One region of the Kitasatospora sp. NPDC048298 genome, then DNA from elsewhere that is predicted to be linked to it. Evidence: predicted binding sites of a transcription regulator. Region 1 holds the regulator's gene; the other holds the start of a gene.
What was found. Region 1 encodes HrcA, which represses chaperone genes, less so after heat shock. Its sites were predicted from a motif close to TTNGCACTCNGNNNNNCNGAGTGCNAA; they were not measured.

Region 1 (3,834 bases):
GCTGCCGGGTGGTCATCACGTCCCGGACCACGGGGAAGCGCAGCCGGCGGGACTGCTTGCCGGCCTCCCGGGCGGTGGCCCGCCACTTGGCGAGCGCCTTGGCGCCGCGCTCGCCCTTCCACTGGGTGATGCAGCGCGAGGCGGACCACGGGATCACCACGTCCACGCCGACCTCGGTCATCGTCTCCACGGCCAGCTCGCCGCGGTCGCCCTTGGGCAGCGCCTGGACGACCACGATCCGCGGCGCGGGCTCCGGCTCCCGGCGCACGGCGGCGACCGTCACGTCGATCCCGTCCTTGCCGAGCACCGCGGCGACCGTGCCGTCCACGCCGAGCCCCAGCCCGTCGGCCAGGGTCACCGCCTCGCCCGGCTCCAGCCGCTTGACCGCGGCCGCGTGCCGCCCCTCCGGGCCGTCCAGGCGCACCACGGCCCCGGGCGCGGCGGCGGCGATCCGCTCGGTCTCGACGAAGAAGACGGGCGCGGTCATGACGGAAAACCTCCAGAAGTGGGGACGGACACACGGAAGGGGTGCCGGGGGCCCTGGCCCCCGACACCCCTCCACGGACGACTACCGGCCGTTGAAGGCGTCCTTCAGCCGGGAGAAGAGGCCCTGCTGGCCCGGTGCGAACTGGCCGGACGGGCGCTCCTCGCCGCGCAGCACCGCGAGGCGGCGCAGCAGCTCCTCCTGCTCGGCGTCGAGCTTGCTGGGCGTCTTCACCTCGACGTGCACTATCAGGTCGCCCCGGCCGCCGCCGCGCAGGTGGGTGATGCCCCGGCCGTGCAGCGGGATCGACTGGCCGGACTGGGTGCCGGGCCGGATGTCGACCTCCTCCAGGCCGTCCAGGGTCTGCAGCGGCACCTGGGTGCCGAGCGCGGCCGCCGTCATCGGGATGGTGACGGTGCAGTGCAGGTCGTCCCCGCGCCGCTGGAAGATGTTGTGGGTGGTCTCGGCGATCTCGACGTACAGGTCGCCGGCCGGGCCGCCGCCGGGGCCGACCTCGCCCTCGCCGGCCAGCTGGATCCGGGTGCCGTTGTCGACACCGGCCGGGATCTTGACGGTCAGGGTGCGGCGGGCCCGCACGCGGCCGTCGCCGGCGCACTCCGGGCACGGGGTCGGCACGACGGTGCCGAAGCCCTGGCACTGCGGGCAGGGGCGGGAGGTCATGACCTGGCCCAGGAAGGACCGGGTGACCTGGGAGACCTCGCCCTTGCCGCGGCACATGTCACAGGTCTGCGCCGAGGTGCCGGGGGCCGCGCCCTCGCCACTGCAGGTGGTGCAGGTGACGGCGGTGTCGACCTGGAGCTCCTTGGTGGTGCCGAAGGCGGCCTCCTCCAGGGTGATCTCCAGCCGGATCATGGCGTCCTGGCCGCGGCGGGTGCGCGAGCGCGGGCCGCGCTGGCCGGCCGCGGCGCCGAAGAAGGCGTCCATGATGTCGGAGAAACCGAATCCCGCCGCGCCGGCCCCGAAGCCGCCCGCACCGCCGCCGCCCGGGGACAGCGGGTCCCCGCCGAGGTCGTAGACCTGACGCTTCTGCGGGTCGGAGAGCACCTCGTAGGCGGCGTTGATCTCCTTGAACCGCTCCTGCGTCTTCGGGTCCGGGTTGACGTCCGGGTGCAGTTCGCGTGCCAGGCGCCGGAACGCCTTCTTGATCTCGTCCTGCCCCGCATCCCGTCGGACGCCGAGTACCGCGTAGTAGTCCGTGGCCACCAAATGCTCCGCTTGTTCCGCCTGTAGTAGTGCTGCGACTGGACGCCGCCGTCGGAGGCCCGACGGCGGCCCTTGCTAGGACTCGGCCAGGATCTGGCCCACGTACCGCGCCACCGCTCGCACCGCCCCCATTGTGCCCGGGTAGTCCATCCGGGTCGGACCGATCACACCCAGTTTCGCCACGCTCTCGTCGCCCGAACCGTAGCCGACCGAAACGACCGAGGTGGAATTCAGCCCCTCGTAGGCGATCTCCCGCCCGATCCGGACCGTCATCCCGGCGTCCGCGGTCTCACCCAGGAGACGGAGCAGGACGACCTGCTCCTCCAGGGCCTCCAGCACCGGCTGGATGGTGAGCGGGAAGTCGTGCCCGAAGCGGGTCAGGTTGGCCGTACCGGCCAGCATGATCCGCTCCTCGTTCTGCTCGGCGAGCGTCTCGAACAGCGTCGCCAGGACCGTGCTGACGGTCGGCCGGTCGGCCTGCTCGAACTGCGCCGGCAGCTCCTCCAGCAGCTCCGGGACCTCCGGGAGGCGCCGGGCGACGGCTCTCGCGTTGATCCGGGCCCGAAGGTCCGCCAGCACCGTCTCGCCGACCGGGCCCGGGCAGTCGACCATCCGCTGCTCGACCCGGCCGGTGTTGGTGATCAGCACCAGCATCACCTTGGCCGGGGCCAGCGCCACCAGCTCGATGTGCCGGACGGTGGAACGCGTCAGCGACGGGTACTGCACCACCGCGACCTGCCGGGTGAGCTGGGCGAGCAGCCGCACGGTGCGGGCGACCACGTCGTCCAGGTCCACCGCGCCGTCCAGGAAGTGCCGGATGGCCCGGCGCTCGGGGGCGGTCATCGGCTTGATCTCGGCGAGCTTGTCGACGAAGAGGCGGTACCCCTTGTCGGTGGGGATGCGGCCGGCGCTGGTGTGCGGCTGGTGGATGTAGCCGTCCTCCTCCAGCGCCGCCATGTCGTTGCGGACGGTCGCCGGGGAGACCCCGAGGTTGTGCCGCTCCACCAGGGCCTTGGAGCCGACCGGCTCCTCGGTGCCCACGTAGTCCTGCACGATCGCGCGGAGCACCGCGAGCTTGCGTTCGTCCAGCTGGCGGACCTCACCGGCCATGGGGCACGCACCTCCGTCCTCGCACGTCGTCCGACCGTGTCCCTCGCTGCGGGCCGTTCCAGGGGCCCTCGGCCTTGGCACTCTGAACGTACGAGTGCCAGAACCGTACCTGCCAGTGTACGGCCCGGGTCCTGTGGCAGGAACGGCCCGACCGGGGTGATCCTCCCCGCAGTTCCGGACACGGCCCGCGGGGCCCCGCCGGTTCGATCCTCCCGGCGCCGGAGTGGTGCCGGGAAGCCGTCCGGGTGGCAGCATCGAAAGCGACGGCGAACGGAGGAGCAAGCGATGTCGAGCTCGGGCCAGCACACCCGTTTCGCGCCCGACCGCGGCCTGACCGGCCGCATGGTCGCGACGATGTTCGTGATCGGGCTGCTGTACGTCGGTTTCACCGGCCTGCTGATCGCGCTGCTGCGCGGCGCCTGGCCACTGATCGTCCTGATCTCCGGCGGGCTGTTCGTGGCCCAGTTCTGGTTCAGCGACAAGATCACCGAGCGGGCGATGGGCGCCCGCCAGGTGTCCCCGGAGCAGTTCCCCCAGCTGCACGGCACCGTCGACCGGCTCTGCGCCCTCGCCGACATGCCCAAACCCCGGGTGGCGGTCGCCGACAACGACATGCCGAACGCCTTCGCCACCGGCCGCAACCCGCAGAACGCGGTGGTCTGCGTGACCACCGGGCTGCTGCGCCGGCTGGAGCCGGAGGAACTGGAGGGCGTCCTCGCCCACGAGCTGTCGCACGTCGCCCACCGGGACGTCGCGGTGATGACGATCGCCGGCTTCCTCGGCGTCCTCGCCGGGGCGATGACCCGGATCGCCGTCTACGGCGGGTTCATGGGCGGCGGGCGCAACAACAACGACCAGAACGCGGCCATCCTGGCGCTGATCATCCCGCTGGTGTCGATCGTCGTCTACGCGATCAGCTTCCTGCTCACCCGGCTGCTGTCCCGCTACCGCGAACTGGCCGCGGACCGGGCCGCCGCCCAGCTCACCGGCCGGCCCAGCGCCCTGGCCTCGGCGCT
Region 2 (3,834 bases), on a different contig from region 1:
GGCCGGGTCGATGATGCCCTCGGCGACCAGGTCGACGTACTCGTTGGTGGCGGCGTTCAGGCCGTGACCGGCGGGGAGGTTGCGCACCTTCTCCACCACGACGCCACCCTCCAGGCCGGCGTTGGTCGCGATCTGCTTGATCGGGGCCTCCAGCGCGACCTTGACGATGTTGGCACCGGTGGCCTCGTCGCCGTCCAGCTCCAGCTTGTCGAAGGCGACACCGGCCTGCAGCAGGGCGACGCCACCACCGGCGACGATGCCCTCCTCGACGGCGGCCTTGGCGTTGCGGACGGCGTCCTCGATGCGGTGCTTGCGCTCCTTGAGCTCCACCTCGGTGGCCGCGCCGGCCTTGATGACGGCCACGCCGCCGGCCAGCTTGGCGAGGCGCTCCTGGAGCTTCTCGCGGTCGTAGTCCGAGTCGCTGTTCTCGATCTCGGCGCGGATCTGGTTCACGCGGCCCGCGACCTGCTCGCTGTCGCCGCCACCGTCGACGATGGTGGTCTCGTCCTTGGTGATGACCACCTTGCGGGCGGTGCCCAGCAGGTCGATGCCGGCGCTCTCCAGCTTCAGGCCGACCTCCTCGGAGATGACGGTGCCACCGGTGAGGATGGCGATGTCGCCGAGCATGGCCTTGCGGCGGTCACCGAAGCCCGGGGCCTTGACGGCGACGGACTTGAAGGTGCCACGGATCTTGTTCACGACCAGGGTCGACAGGGCCTCGCCCTCGACGTCCTCGGCGATGATGACCAGCGGCTTGCCGCTCTGCATGACCTTCTCCAGCAGCGGGAGCAGGTCCTTGACCGAGCCGATCTTGGAGTTGGCGATGAGGATGTACGGGTCCTCGAAGGTCGCCTCCATGCGCTCCAGGTCGGTGGCGAAGTAGGCGGAGATGTAACCCTTGTCGAAGCGCATGCCCTCGGTGAGCTCGAGCTCCAGGCCGAAGGTGTTGCTCTCCTCGACGGTGATGACGCCTTCCTTGCCGACCTTGTCCATGGCCTCGGCGATCAGCTCGCCGATCTGGGTGTCGGCGGCGGAGATGGAGGCGGTGGAGGCGATCTGCTCCTTGGTCTCCACGTCCTTGGCCTGGGCCAGCAGCTGGTCGGAGACGGCCGCGACGGCCTTCTCGATGCCGCGCTTCAGGGCCATCGGGTTGGCGCCGGCGGCGACGTTGCGCAGACCCTCGCGAACCAGGGCCTGGGCGAGCACGGTGGCGGTGGTGGTGCCGTCACCCGCGACGTCGTCCGTCTTCTTGGCGACCTCCTTGACGAGCTCCGCACCGATCTTCTCGTACGGGTCCTCGAGCTCGATCTCCTTGGCGATGGAGACACCGTCGTTGGTGATCGTGGGGGCGCCCCACTTCTTCTCCAGCACGACGTTGCGACCCTTGGGGCCGAGCGTGACCTTCACTGCGTCGGCGAGCTGGTTCATGCCACGCTCAAGGCCGCGGCGAGCTTCCTCATCAAAGGCGATGATCTTGGCCATCAGAAGTGGTCCTCCGGGACACGGTCGACTGCTCGGACCAAGGGGTGCCCGCGACGGACGGCCCTGGTGCGCGGAGGTCCATTCCCCTACCGCTCCCGGGGGCCTCACCGACCCGGTCCGCTGTCACTCTCACACTGTGAGTGCTAACGCCAATGATTAGCACTCCGGGTGGTCGAGTGCAAGCCCAATCGGCAATCAGCGAGCCGCCGCGGGAGCCGCCCGGGAACGCCGACGGGCCCGTGCGACACACGTCGCACGGGCCCGTCGAGAAGCGAGAGGTCACCAGCCGTGGGGCCGCGCCGAGCTCCTGGGGTCGGAAGGGGTCAGACCGCCGCGCGGACCATGTCCGCCTGCGGGCCCTTCTGTCCCTGGGAGATCTCGAACTCGACCCGCTGGCCCTCCTCGAGGGTGCGGTAGCCGTCCATCTGGATCGCGCTGTAGTGGACGAAGACGTCCGCACCACCGTCGACCGCGATGAAGCCGTAGCCCTTCTCCGCGTTGAACCACTTGACGGTGCCCTGAGCCATTCCGAACTCCCCTAGTGCTGTGCTGGCCCTTCACGCGCCCGCAGGTCGCGGGCCCGGGTTGGTTGAAGGCCGGCCCGGGGAACCCCCCCTGGGCGCAGCCGTGCACGCCGCAACCCTCCGCACAGGACGCCAGGCGGCTTCCGGTGAGCGGGTGATTGCGTCGACCGCCGCTGAATGTATCCGGACCGACGCCCTCTGCAACAGGGCCAACCACCGGTAATTCCGGCACGGCGTCAAGGGACAGGACGGACCGAATCGGGATGTTCTCGGCATTTAACGCCGGACATAGCGGACGAATTACCCAAATGCCTGCGGTAATTCTGACATCCGCCTGACAGGTTTCACGGGCCGGTCCCATCGGCCGGACGCCCCGGGCCGAGCACTGCGGGGCCGAAAGGGAAACCCTGTTCCCAGCCGAGCGACACTCTACTCCGACTCGACCCGGAAATATTCCCGCAGGAATGCGAGCGGTCGCCCGCGCATACGGACAGCGGAATTCCGTACGCGCGGGCGACCGCGGGTTCTCTTGCGGGCTCAGCAGCCGCCGGCCACCGCCGGGATGATCGAGATGCTGGCGCCGTCCCCGATCTCGGTCGCCAGGCCCTCGGCGAAGCGCACGTCGTCGTCGTTCACGTACACGTTCACGAAGCGGCGCAGCTTGCCCGTGTCGTCCAGGATGCGGGCCGAGATGCCCGCGTGGTTCTTCTCCAGGTCGGCGACGACCTCGGCCAGGGTGGCGCCCTCGGCGGTCACCTCGGCGGCGCCGGAGGTGTAGGTGCGCAGGATGGTGGGGATGCGGACGTTGGCGCTCATGAATTCTCCTTGCGGGGGCGGGTGGTTCAGGCGGACACGAGGCCGGCGGCGCGGAACGAGTCCAGCGTCGGGCGGATGACGGCGGTCATCCCGGCGTCGGAGACGGCGTCCAGGGTCTTCAGGCCGTCGCCGGTGTTGATCGCGACGGTCTCCTTCGACGGGTCCAGCTGCCCGGTCTCGACCAGCTTCTTCAGCACGCCGACGGTCACCCCGCCCGCGGTCTCGGCGAAGATGCCCTCGGTCCGCGCCAGCAGCCGGATCGCCGCCACGACCTCGGCGTCCGTGACGTCCTCCACCGCGCCACCGGTGCGGCGGGCGATGTCCAGCACGTACGGGCCGTCGGCCGGGTTGCCGATCGCCAGCGACTTGGCGATGGTGTCCGGCTTGACCGGCTTGATCACGTCCCGGCCGGCCTTGAACGCGGCCGACACCGGCGAGCAGCCCTCGGCCTGGGCACCGAAGATCCGGTACGGCCGGTCCTCGACCAGGCCCAGCCTGATCAGCTCCTGGAGACCCTTGTCGATCTTCGTCAGCTGCGAGCCCGAGGCGATCGGGATCACGATCTGCTCCGGCAGCCGCCAGCCGAGCTGCTCGCAGATCTCGTACGCCAGCGTCTTGGAGCCCTCGCCGTAGTACGGCCGCAGGTTCACGTTGACGAAGCCCCAGCCCTCGCCGGCCGGATCGCCGATCAGCTCCGAACAGAAGCGGTTCACGTCGTCGTAGTTGCCCTCGATGCCGACCAGCTCACCGCCGTACACCCCGGCCATGACGACCTTGCCCTGCTCCAGGTCGTGCGGGATGAACACGCAGGACCGGAACCCGGCCCGGGCCGCCGCCGCACCCACCGCGCCGGCCAGGTTGCCGGTGGAGGAGCAGGACAGCGTGGTGTAGCCGAACGCCCGGGCCGCCTCGATCGCGCACGCGACCACCCGGTCCTTGAAGGAGTGCGTCGGGTTCCCGGAGTCGTCCTTGACGTGCAGTTGGGCGGTGAACCCGAGCTCCCGGCCCAGGT

Region 2: the regulator HrcA is predicted to act here: its motif matches at 1,639-1,665, upstream of groL (chaperonin GroEL).

What each region holds. Positions count from the first base shown of each region.
Region 1 covers NZ_JBICYZ010000038.1:22,976-26,809, reverse strand. Annotated here, with positions in the region: gene ACGF0D_RS25985 (16S rRNA (uracil(1498)-N(3))-methyltransferase) at 1-487, opposite strand, end outside; gene dnaJ (molecular chaperone DnaJ) at 569-1,708, opposite strand; gene hrcA (heat-inducible transcriptional repressor HrcA) at 1,784-2,818, opposite strand; gene htpX (zinc metalloprotease HtpX) at 3,104-3,834, shown strand, end outside.
Region 2 covers NZ_JBICYZ010000014.1:14,428-18,261, reverse strand. Annotated here, with positions in the region: gene groL (chaperonin GroEL) at 1-1,482, opposite strand, end outside; gene ACGF0D_RS13860 (cold-shock protein) at 1,806-2,009, opposite strand; gene ACGF0D_RS13855 (MoaD/ThiS family protein) at 2,544-2,822, opposite strand; gene thrC (threonine synthase) at 2,849-3,834, opposite strand, start outside.